2 regions of the Mesorhizobium sp. 131-2-1 genome follow, and region 2 is predicted to be linked to the other one. Evidence: riboswitches for the same ligand, from Rfam matches in the RefSeq annotation. Region 2 holds a riboswitch; the other holds the start of a gene.
What was found. A riboswitch is a leader RNA that binds a small molecule or an ion and turns the genes downstream of it on or off. The one in region 2 is predicted to bind cobalamin.
Positions count from the first base shown of each region.

Region 1 (4,446 bases), 3.4 Mb from region 2:
ATTCGAAACAACCTGTTCCAAACGATCCTCTAAGACCTGAACCGATTGCCGCTCTTGCTGCGTCCCAAACGGGCCGCCGGTCAGAAGAAGATAGACAATCACTGCTTGTTCCAACGGACATCTCCCGAGGGTAGGCGGTCAGAATTCTATCCCTTGCTGCGCCTTCACGCCGGCAGCGAAATGGTGCTTGGTCAGCCCCATTTCGGTGACGAGATCGGCCGCCTCGACCAGCGCCGGCTTGGCGTTGCGTCCCGTGACCACCACATGCAGGCCCTCGCGACGACCTTTCAGCGCCGCAACCACCTTTTCAAGATCGAGATAGTCGTAACGCAGGGCGATGTTGAGCTCGTCGAGCACCACAAGGCTGATCGAAGGATCAGCCATCAGTTCGAGCGCCCTGGCCAAGGCGGCCTCGGCGGCGGCGATGTCGCGCTTCAGATCCTGGGTCTCCCAGGTGAACCCCTCGCCCATCGCATGCCAGACGACGCGGTCGCCAAAGGCGGCAAAGGCGTCTTTCTCGCCAGTGTGCCATTTGCCCTTGATGAACTGGACGACGCCGACGCGCTTGCCGTAGCCGAGCATCCTCAGCGCCAGCCCGAAGGCGGCGGTGGTCTTGCCCTTGCCCGGTCCGGTGTTGACGATCAGCAACCCCTTCTCGATCGTCTTGCCCGCCACTTCCGCATCCTGCACCGCCTTGCGCTTAGCCATCTTGGCGCGGTGGCGCTCCTCGTCCTTTGGATCGACTTCGGTCATCTCACTTCACCTTCAGCGGCAGCCCTGCCACCATCAGCAGCACGGTATCGGCGACTGCCGCGACCTGCTGGTTGAGCCGGCCGCCGGCATCGCGAAAGCGCCTTGCCAGGGCATTGTCGGGCACGATGCCCAGGCCGACCTCGTTGGACACAACAAACCACGACCCGCGCGGCCGCGACAGCAAATCCGTCAATCGCCGGCATTCGGCATCGAGGTTGTGCTCGGCCAGCATATGGTTGGTCAGCCACAGTGTCAGGCAGTCGATCAGGACAGCCTGCCCATCGGGCAGCGCCTCGATCGCGCCGGCAAGATCGAGCGGCGCGTCTATCGTCATCCAGCCCTCGCTGCGCCGCCCACGATGCAGCGCGATGCGCTCGCGCATCTCGTCATCATAGGCTTCGGCGGTGGCGATGTAGGTCCAAGGCGGCGGGCCAGCCGTCACCAGGGTCTCGGCATGCGCGCTCTTGCCGGAGCGCGCACCGCCGAGGATGAAGGTCAGCGTCCCGCTGGCGCGATCAGGCAAAGCTGTCGCGCAGGCTGGTCGCCGTGCCGGTGAAGCGGCCGCGCACCACGCCGACGGCGCCACCCAGCACCAGCCAGAACACCAGATTGGTGACTGTCACCGCCACCACGAACTGGTGATGCAGGCCTTCCGGGATCGGTGTCTCGAAGCTTTCCGGCTGCGGCGCGCCGACGATGTGCGGCGCGACGATCAGGGCCACGGCCAAGATCGCCAGCGGCAGCGACTTGCGAAAAGCGATCAGGCCAAGTCCGGCGGCGGTCGCGACCACTGTCGCCGTCCACCAGATCTGGCGCGGCAGGAGTTCGGCCGCCGGCATCGCCGGCAGTTCCGGCGGCAGGCCGAGGCCAGGCGCCAGGGTGAATACGGCAAAGCCGGCGAGACCCCAGAACACGCCCTGGCGCCAGCTGCCGATGCCGCCGGCGAATTCCGAAACCGCGACCAGCACCAGCGCGAAGCCGATGCCGGTGACGATGTTGGCCAGCACGCTGAAGGCGAAGCGTTCGAAGCCATCGGCCGGCGCCCAGCCTTCGTCTTCCGCCGGAGCGGCGGCTTCGGCCGGAGCCGGCGCCGCAGAGCTCATGGCATTGCCGGCCGGCGCGGCGGAACTCATGGCGTTGCCGGTCTCGGCAGGCGCCGCGGCATGGTCATGATGATGGCCGCCGCCGGCCTGTTCGTAGACTTCGGCCTTGAGGATCAGCGGCACGGTTGCATAGGCCTGCAGGCAGGCGAGGACGACGCCGGCCACGAGCCCTGCAATCGCCGCGATGAACACGACGTTGCGAAACAGATTCATGATGTCAGATCCTCGTCAGTGGCAGGGAAAGGCCATCGAGTGGCGATAGTCGTGAGCGGCATTGTGGACCGCATCGAGATGCGAGAAGCCGACAAAGCCGACGACGAAAATGCCGAGCAGCGCGGCCATGGCCAGCTGCATGAAACGCGACTGCGAAGAGACGGAGGTGCCGAGGGAGACGGAAGCGGTCGTCATGTCTTGTCCTTTCGCCCTCCACCCGAGGGCATAGAAGTCAACGTTGCTGTCGCCGGCAGGTCTCCTGGCTCGCGGATCAGCGCCCTTCCCCACCTTCCCGAGGATATTCCTCAGTGGCCTTGGAGAGGACTACCGCACACAGTTGCGGGGGCAGCCACGGCATTGGACGAATTCGCCCGCACCGCATTCCCTCTTGGCTCCAAAAACGGAACCGACGACGGCAGGACTATAGGCAGAATCGTCGCGCCCGGCAAACCAAATTCCGGCGGCCACCAGCGCAAATGCGCCATCTGGCCTAGCTGCCCGAAGCGGCAATCCGCTCGGCAACCAGATGCTGCAGCCGCCAAAGATGGCGGTCATGGATGCCGCGCTGCTCCAGGTTCTTCACCGTGTTGTAGAGGTAGTCGGCGCCCGATCCCCAGTGCCCGCAGGATGTCGCCAGCCGTTCGACGACCTCTTTTTCCTCAATCGGGCCGGCATAGGTGGTGCCCTTGCGGTTGATGACGAAGGCCAGCGCCTGCAGCGGACCGCTATCGCTCGAAAGGGTGAGCAGGCGCGGATGGTAGCTGGTCGGTTTCAGCGTCACCTCGCGCCGCAAGATCCTGTCGAGCTGCTGGCGCCGGTCGGCGTCGCCAAGCCTGAAGGCGACACCCTTGCATTGCCCGCCGCGATCCAGCGCCATCATCAGGCCAGGCCGCTCCCTGGTGCCGCGCCAGCGCGTCATTTTCATGCAGAAGGACCTGTGCCAGCCGCGCACGACCGCCACACGCTCCTCGACATTATCGATTTCAGGCTTCCAGATCAGCGAACCGTAGCCGAACAGCCAAAGCGGTTCGGTGGCGGGAAGCTGAGCCTCCAGCGCATCCACCATCGCTGCATAGTCGGCGTCGTCCAGATGCGCGGCGTTGGGGTCGGGTCCGCTGTCTTCGATAGCTCGATAGCATCGTGCGACCAGCTCCTCTGTCAGCGACATCGTTCTTGGCGGCATGGACTGTCCCCGGACACCCGATTTGTGAAGCGCCAACCTTAGAGTCGGCTATTGCACGTCACAATGGCCGTGGCGCGTGACGATTGACAAAGACGGTGGCCGGGTGTCGGCTGGATCATCCAGGGAGCCACAGATGCAGCCCGACCCGAGGGAACGCGACCTCTACAACGGCCTGACGCGGATAGAGCCTACACTGCCGTCGTCGGCCTATTGGGACGCCGAAGCCTACCGGCGCGACCTCGATGCCATCTGGTACCGAAGCTGGCTGCTCGTCTGCCGGGAAACGGACCTGGGCCAGCCGCTGGCATTCAGGACCTTCCGCGTCGGCACGCAGGAGATCGTCGTGCTGCGCGACGAAACCGGCGAATTGCGCGCCTTCCACAACACCTGCCGGCATCGCGGCTCGCAGCTTTGCCAGGAGGGCGAGGGTCGGCTGAAGGCAAGGTTGCTCACCTGCCCCTACCACGCCTGGTCCTATTCGCTGCGCGGCGACCTCGTGCGCGTGCCGTCGAAGTCGCTGCCCGAAGGCTTCGACAAGGCGGATTACCCGCTCTACGGCGTGGCGCTCGCGGTGTGGCGCGGCTTCGTCGTCATCAACCTCGCCGACGACTCCAGCGGCTCCGCGGAAGCCTCCTTCGATCGGGCTTCCGGCAGCCTCGCCAACTGGCCGCTGGAGACGCTGGTCGCCGGCCATGCGCTGCGCAAGGTGATGAACTGCAACTGGAAGATCTTCTGGGAGAATTTCAACGAGTGCCTGCACTGCCCCGGCGTCCACAAGGACCTGTCGCGGCTGGTACCGATCTATGGCCGCGGCCTGATGTCGAGGCACGACGATCCCGAATGGGCGCGCCACGCCGACAATGACGCGCCGGAGTTCTCCGGCGGCCTGTGCGCCGGCGCCGAGACCTGGTCGCGCGACGGGCATGTGCACGGTCCGGTCTTTTCCGGCCTGACGCCGGCCGAGCGCGCCGCCGGCCAGACCTACGCGACCTCGCTCCCCTCGATGTTCATCGTCGGCCATGTCGACTATGTGCGCACCGTGCGGCTCACGCCGCTCGGCCCGGAGCAGACGGAACTCACCGCCGAATGGCTGTTTCCGGCCGAGGCGATTGGCTCGCCCGAGGCCGACATCGACAACATCGTCGCCTTCGGCAGGCAGGTGCTGGAGGAAGACGCGGCGATCTGCGAGGTCAA
Region 1 is NZ_AP023247.1:2,936,430-2,940,875, reverse strand. Features, by position in the region: gene JG743_RS14130 (hypothetical protein) at 1-114, opposite strand, end outside; gene cobO (cob(I)yrinic acid a,c-diamide adenosyltransferase) at 139-753, opposite strand; gene cobU (bifunctional adenosylcobinamide kinase/adenosylcobinamide-phosphate guanylyltransferase) at 755-1,276, opposite strand; gene JG743_RS14115 (CbtA family protein) at 1,269-2,069, opposite strand; gene JG743_RS14110 (CbtB domain-containing protein) at 2,085-2,264, opposite strand; cobalamin riboswitch at 2,302-2,495, opposite strand; gene JG743_RS14105 (gamma-glutamylcyclotransferase) at 2,560-3,252, opposite strand; gene JG743_RS14100 (aromatic ring-hydroxylating oxygenase subunit alpha) at 3,386-4,446, shown strand, end outside.
Region 1: it holds a riboswitch for cobalamin, as region 2 does, so the genes downstream of both, JG743_RS14110 (CbtB domain-containing protein) here and JG743_RS30660 (5-methyltetrahydropteroyltriglutamate--homocysteine S-methyltransferase) in region 2, are expected to answer to the same signal.

Region 2 (4,446 bases):
AAAGGCGGCCGTTCGCTGCGTGATCCCGAGGATGCAGCCGATCTCCCAATCGGACTTGCCTTGTACTGCCCACTGCAGGCACTCGTATTCGCGCGGCGTCAGCAGGACACCATCGATCACTCGATCGGCGGACAGTTTGCGGCGAACAAACATATGAAAACAGGTCGCGATATACCGGAGACCTTCTTCGTGGCGTTCTGCGGCGCGAAAAAATACAGCGTCGGGCTTGTCTGCGGCAAAGGTTATCGCAGCAAAATTCCCTCGGCGGTCGATAATCGGGATCGTCATGCCGCAGCAGATGCCAAACTGCGCCGCTTCTTCAAAAACCTGAGCCCCTGCAGCCTCCTCGCCGTTCAGATCGGATCGCCATCGAAACGGGCATCCGCCACTGCGTGCGCGCACGATGACCGGGTCAACACTCTGATACCGGTTCTCAAGATAACGTGCTGTCCAGGGCGCCGGATAATTCGAGATCAGCGTGGGTTTGCCATCAGACCGCGGGGAAAAGGAGAAATAGGCGAAAGTGAGCAGATCGAGTCCAGAGGCGACATCGGCCAGGGCGCCGCGGAGATCAGCCTCATCGACGCTTTCGGAAAGCCGTTCCAAGAATCTCTCGAAGACAGTCTGCATCTCTCCCCTTTTCAGCTCCTTCCCTTGGCTCTCCGGCAACGTGTCATTTGAAAGGTGACGGTGCGGAAGAGGTCCGTGACGCTCTTGCGAGAGCATTGCCGCAAACCGCGCCAACTGGCGCCAGTGGCCTCAGACATTGGCACAAGCCAAGTGCTTTCATATAAGGTCCAGCCGTGCTGAATCGGGATGGTGCCCCCAACCGGATCTGAAATTCCCTGCCTCGGTGTAGACGCTGCGATGCCTGAGGAAGCTCTCGCGGTCTGGCCGTACAGGTGAAGGGGCTCCATTCGGTCGAAGCTCAAATACAGATTTGACCTTTTTAGGATAAATGCGCACGCGGACGAGTGGTACGCCGGTTCGACTGGAAGGTCACGTTTCTGACGATTGCCTCAGAAAATGAAAGCTCGCGTGAACGCGTTTCGTGAAGGTTGAGTCCGTCCATGCAAAAGCGCGATTCTCGCGAACTACAACCGCATTGGTCGACATCATAGTTCACAGGCTGCACCTGCCAGTTCCTCGCTGGTCGCAGTATACATTGCCGCGAGTGTTTCCGGCTTCGACAGCCAAGCGCCGTTCCCATCATCTTGCGGAAGGTCCGGCGGTGTAGCCCCTGTAAGTTGCGCCTATCATCCGTGACTCCAGAGTGGTGGAGTGATGCCATTAGGTTAATTTTGGAAGTGCGGCAATGGACGGCGCAATCGCGTCCTATAAGGCAGTATTCCTGCGAAAACGGCCAGCGCTTCGCAGGCTATCACAGACCTAGACATCGCGTAGAGATGACCCTTCTTGAGCCGCTTAAAAAAGCAACCGCCTGGCTTGTCTCGTCATCGTGACTATGGACGGCTGCCCGCCAGCCCAGGTCGCCCCAATCGTAGAAAACAGCACGCCGGTCGTGACCACTGGAGCCAACCGAACGGGCCGCCCAGCACCCGCCCCGCTTTTCCATCTCCGCAGCGGAGCGGGAAGCCGGTCGATGCCGGCGCTGCCCCCGCAACTATTAGAGGCGAGCCGACCCCACTCATGTCACTGAGGCGAACAGCCTCGGGAAGACGGGTAGAGGCTATGACCCCCGAGCCAGGAGACCTGCCACGGCGAACTATTGTCCACGGGCGGGGTGTCTCGGTGGCCGCTGCAGCCCGGCGTTCGTATCGGCCTACTGGCGCCTTCGTTGCCCCCCACGCCAACCATCGGGGTATCGCATGACTCTCTCTCAGCAAATTCCTGTAGCAACGCTTGGTGTGCCGCGTATTGGTCGTAGGCGGGAATTGAAATTCTCGCTTGAAAGCTATTGGTCAGGATAGTCTTGCGCTGCCGAGCTTCTCGCGACGGCAAAGGCGCTCCGAGCCGCGAGCTGGGAGGAGCAGCGCGATCGCGGTGTGTCGAAAATCCCGTCGAACGACTTTTCGCTCTACGACCATGTACTCGACACCGCCGCCGTTGTCGGCGCCCTGCCGTCCCGCTACGCACGGAATGGCGGCGAGGTCCCACTCGACATCTATTTCGCCATGGCCCACGGCAACCAAGGTCAGACGGAGAATTGCGACTCTGGTCAGGAGCATGCGCCTTGCCCTGTGCTCCTGGTCCCGGTCCCGATAGCGTCGGGCAGTCCTTATTGGCTCGTCTCGCCACAGGCAGCGCCGGTCGCGGCGACATGATTAACCTGCGCGCTCATGGAGAGAACATCTGATGCCGATCTCCTGTGCGAGATGATTGGCTTCGCCCGCCGAGCGGCTGATGGAGACGGAGTGGGCGAATTCGCTATAACTTTTCTGATATCGAACTGGAGCCATTTAGATGTCACTTCTTGAGAAGTTCGAACGATATCCGCTGACCTTCGGCCCGACCCCGATCGAACATCTGCCGCGCCTGAGCGCCGCGTTGGGCGGAAAGGTGCAGATTTACGCAAAACATGACGACTGCAATTCCGGTTTCGCCATGGGCGGGAACAAGCTGCGAAAGCTCGAATACATCGTGCCGGACTCTCTTCGCATCGGCACCGATACGCTGGTGTCTATCGGCGGCGTCCAGTCGAATCATACACGCCTGGTCGCGGCGACGCGGCCAAGATCGGCATGAGGTGCGTGGTGATCCAGGAGAAATGGATGCCGCACCATGATGCGGTCTACGACCGGGTCGGCAACATCCTGCTGACGCGCCTGATGGGCGCGGACAGCCGGCTTGTCGACGACGGCTTTGATATCGACATCCGCAAAAGCTGGGAGGACGCTATTCAGTCGGTGAAGGACGCCGGCGGCAAGCCCTATCCGATCCCGGCCGGCGCCTCGGTGTACAAGTTCGGCGGGCTGGGCTATGTCGGCTTCGCCGAAGAGGTGCCCAGGCAGGAAACCGAGCTTGGCTTTGCTTTCGACTACATCATCGTGTGTGTTGTGACCGGCTCGACTTCGCCGCGCAAGGCCGCGCCGACCGGGTGATCGGCATCGATGCCGCGGGCACGCTCGCTCAGACCCGTGCCCAGGTCCGCCGCATCGTCGACGACACCGCCGCTCTCGTCGGGCTGGGCCGCCCCGTGCGCGAGGACGAAATCGTTATCAATTCCGACTATGCCCATCCCGCCTATGGCGTTCCCTCGGACGCCACGAATGACGCGATCCGGCTGGCGGCCCGCACGGAGGCCTTGATCATCCATCCGGTGTACGAGGGAAAGTCCGGCCTGATCGATCTGACTAGAAGAGGCTTCTTCCCCGAGGGCTCGAGGATTCTCTACGCGCATCTCGGTGGCGCGCCGGCCATCAATGGCTACAGCTACTCCTACAAGGAAGGATGTCCAGAACGTTCCCGCCAGCAATTCCCGCGCAGCCAGCCAAGGAAGACGCGCATCAAAAGCTCCGTGTCGAGACGATCGGTTTTGGCGCGCCGGTGCTCACGCGACACCGCAACGCTGGCGGGGTGGATGGCATAGGCTTCGATGTCGCGCGCCCACAGCCGACGCGCCAGCCAAAAGCCGTCTCCAGCCGCCTCATAGGTGACGGCGATCCGCTTGATCGTGTGCCCAGCCTGGCCGGCTTCGTCGCGCCAGCGCTGCAGCAGCTTCAACAGTGATGGTGCGTCAGCATCGATCTTCTTGAGGGGCTGGCGCTTGAGACCCGGTACGAGCGCGGCAATCAGCCATTTCGCCTTGCTCATTTCGATGACGGCGATGACCGTGTTATCCTGTTCAAGAGCGGTAAGGGACCGGCTCGCGTCAAATGACTGCGACATGGGGTGCCTCCTTCTGATGGTGGATCCAACAACGCCGAAGGATGCCACACCCTCGCCGCTCGCCCCATAGCATCTACGCCAGTGGGCACGATCTCGCGGCATTCAGACTGGCGGTCACCAGGCAGGCTCTGCCTCGATAGTTCGGTTATGACGGCGCTATGTCTTTCGGCTCTGAGCCTGGGGATCGTTGCAGTGAAAGCCGCACGTGATGGTTCACGCGATCCCGTACCTGATTGGGTAACCAGAGCGGGAAAAGATGGGGGAACTTCTGCGGCTATGGCAGTGTGCAAAGTTATGCGAGCCGACCAAGATATCGACGACGCGATCTGGAAGGCTTGGACCTCGGGTGCAAGGCTTCACCGGAGTGGAAAGGCCGTGTCGCTTGGGCTGCGGGTGCGCTTTTAACGCTCACCACCTTTCCGCGTGCACGCAATGACTGCAATCCGCTATCCAACTGCGATGGCAAAGGATCCGAAGGGCCAACGTGCAGATCAATCTTTCCACTGCGGCGGCTTAGTGGCCGTTGATTAGGTCTGTCACCCTTCGTTTGCGGTGCATCTCGGCCCGTGCCCACCGTTCGCGTATTTCCGCGAGCTT
Region 2 is NZ_AP023247.1:6,365,144-6,369,589, forward strand. Features, by position in the region: gene JG743_RS30655 (LuxR family transcriptional regulator) at 1-630, opposite strand, end outside; cobalamin riboswitch at 1,591-1,714, shown strand; partial or broken gene JG743_RS30660 (5-methyltetrahydropteroyltriglutamate--homocysteine S-methyltransferase) at 1,830-2,192, shown strand; partial or broken gene JG743_RS30665 (1-aminocyclopropane-1-carboxylate deaminase) at 2,425-3,550, shown strand; gene JG743_RS30670 (lyase family protein) at 4,363-4,446, opposite strand, start outside.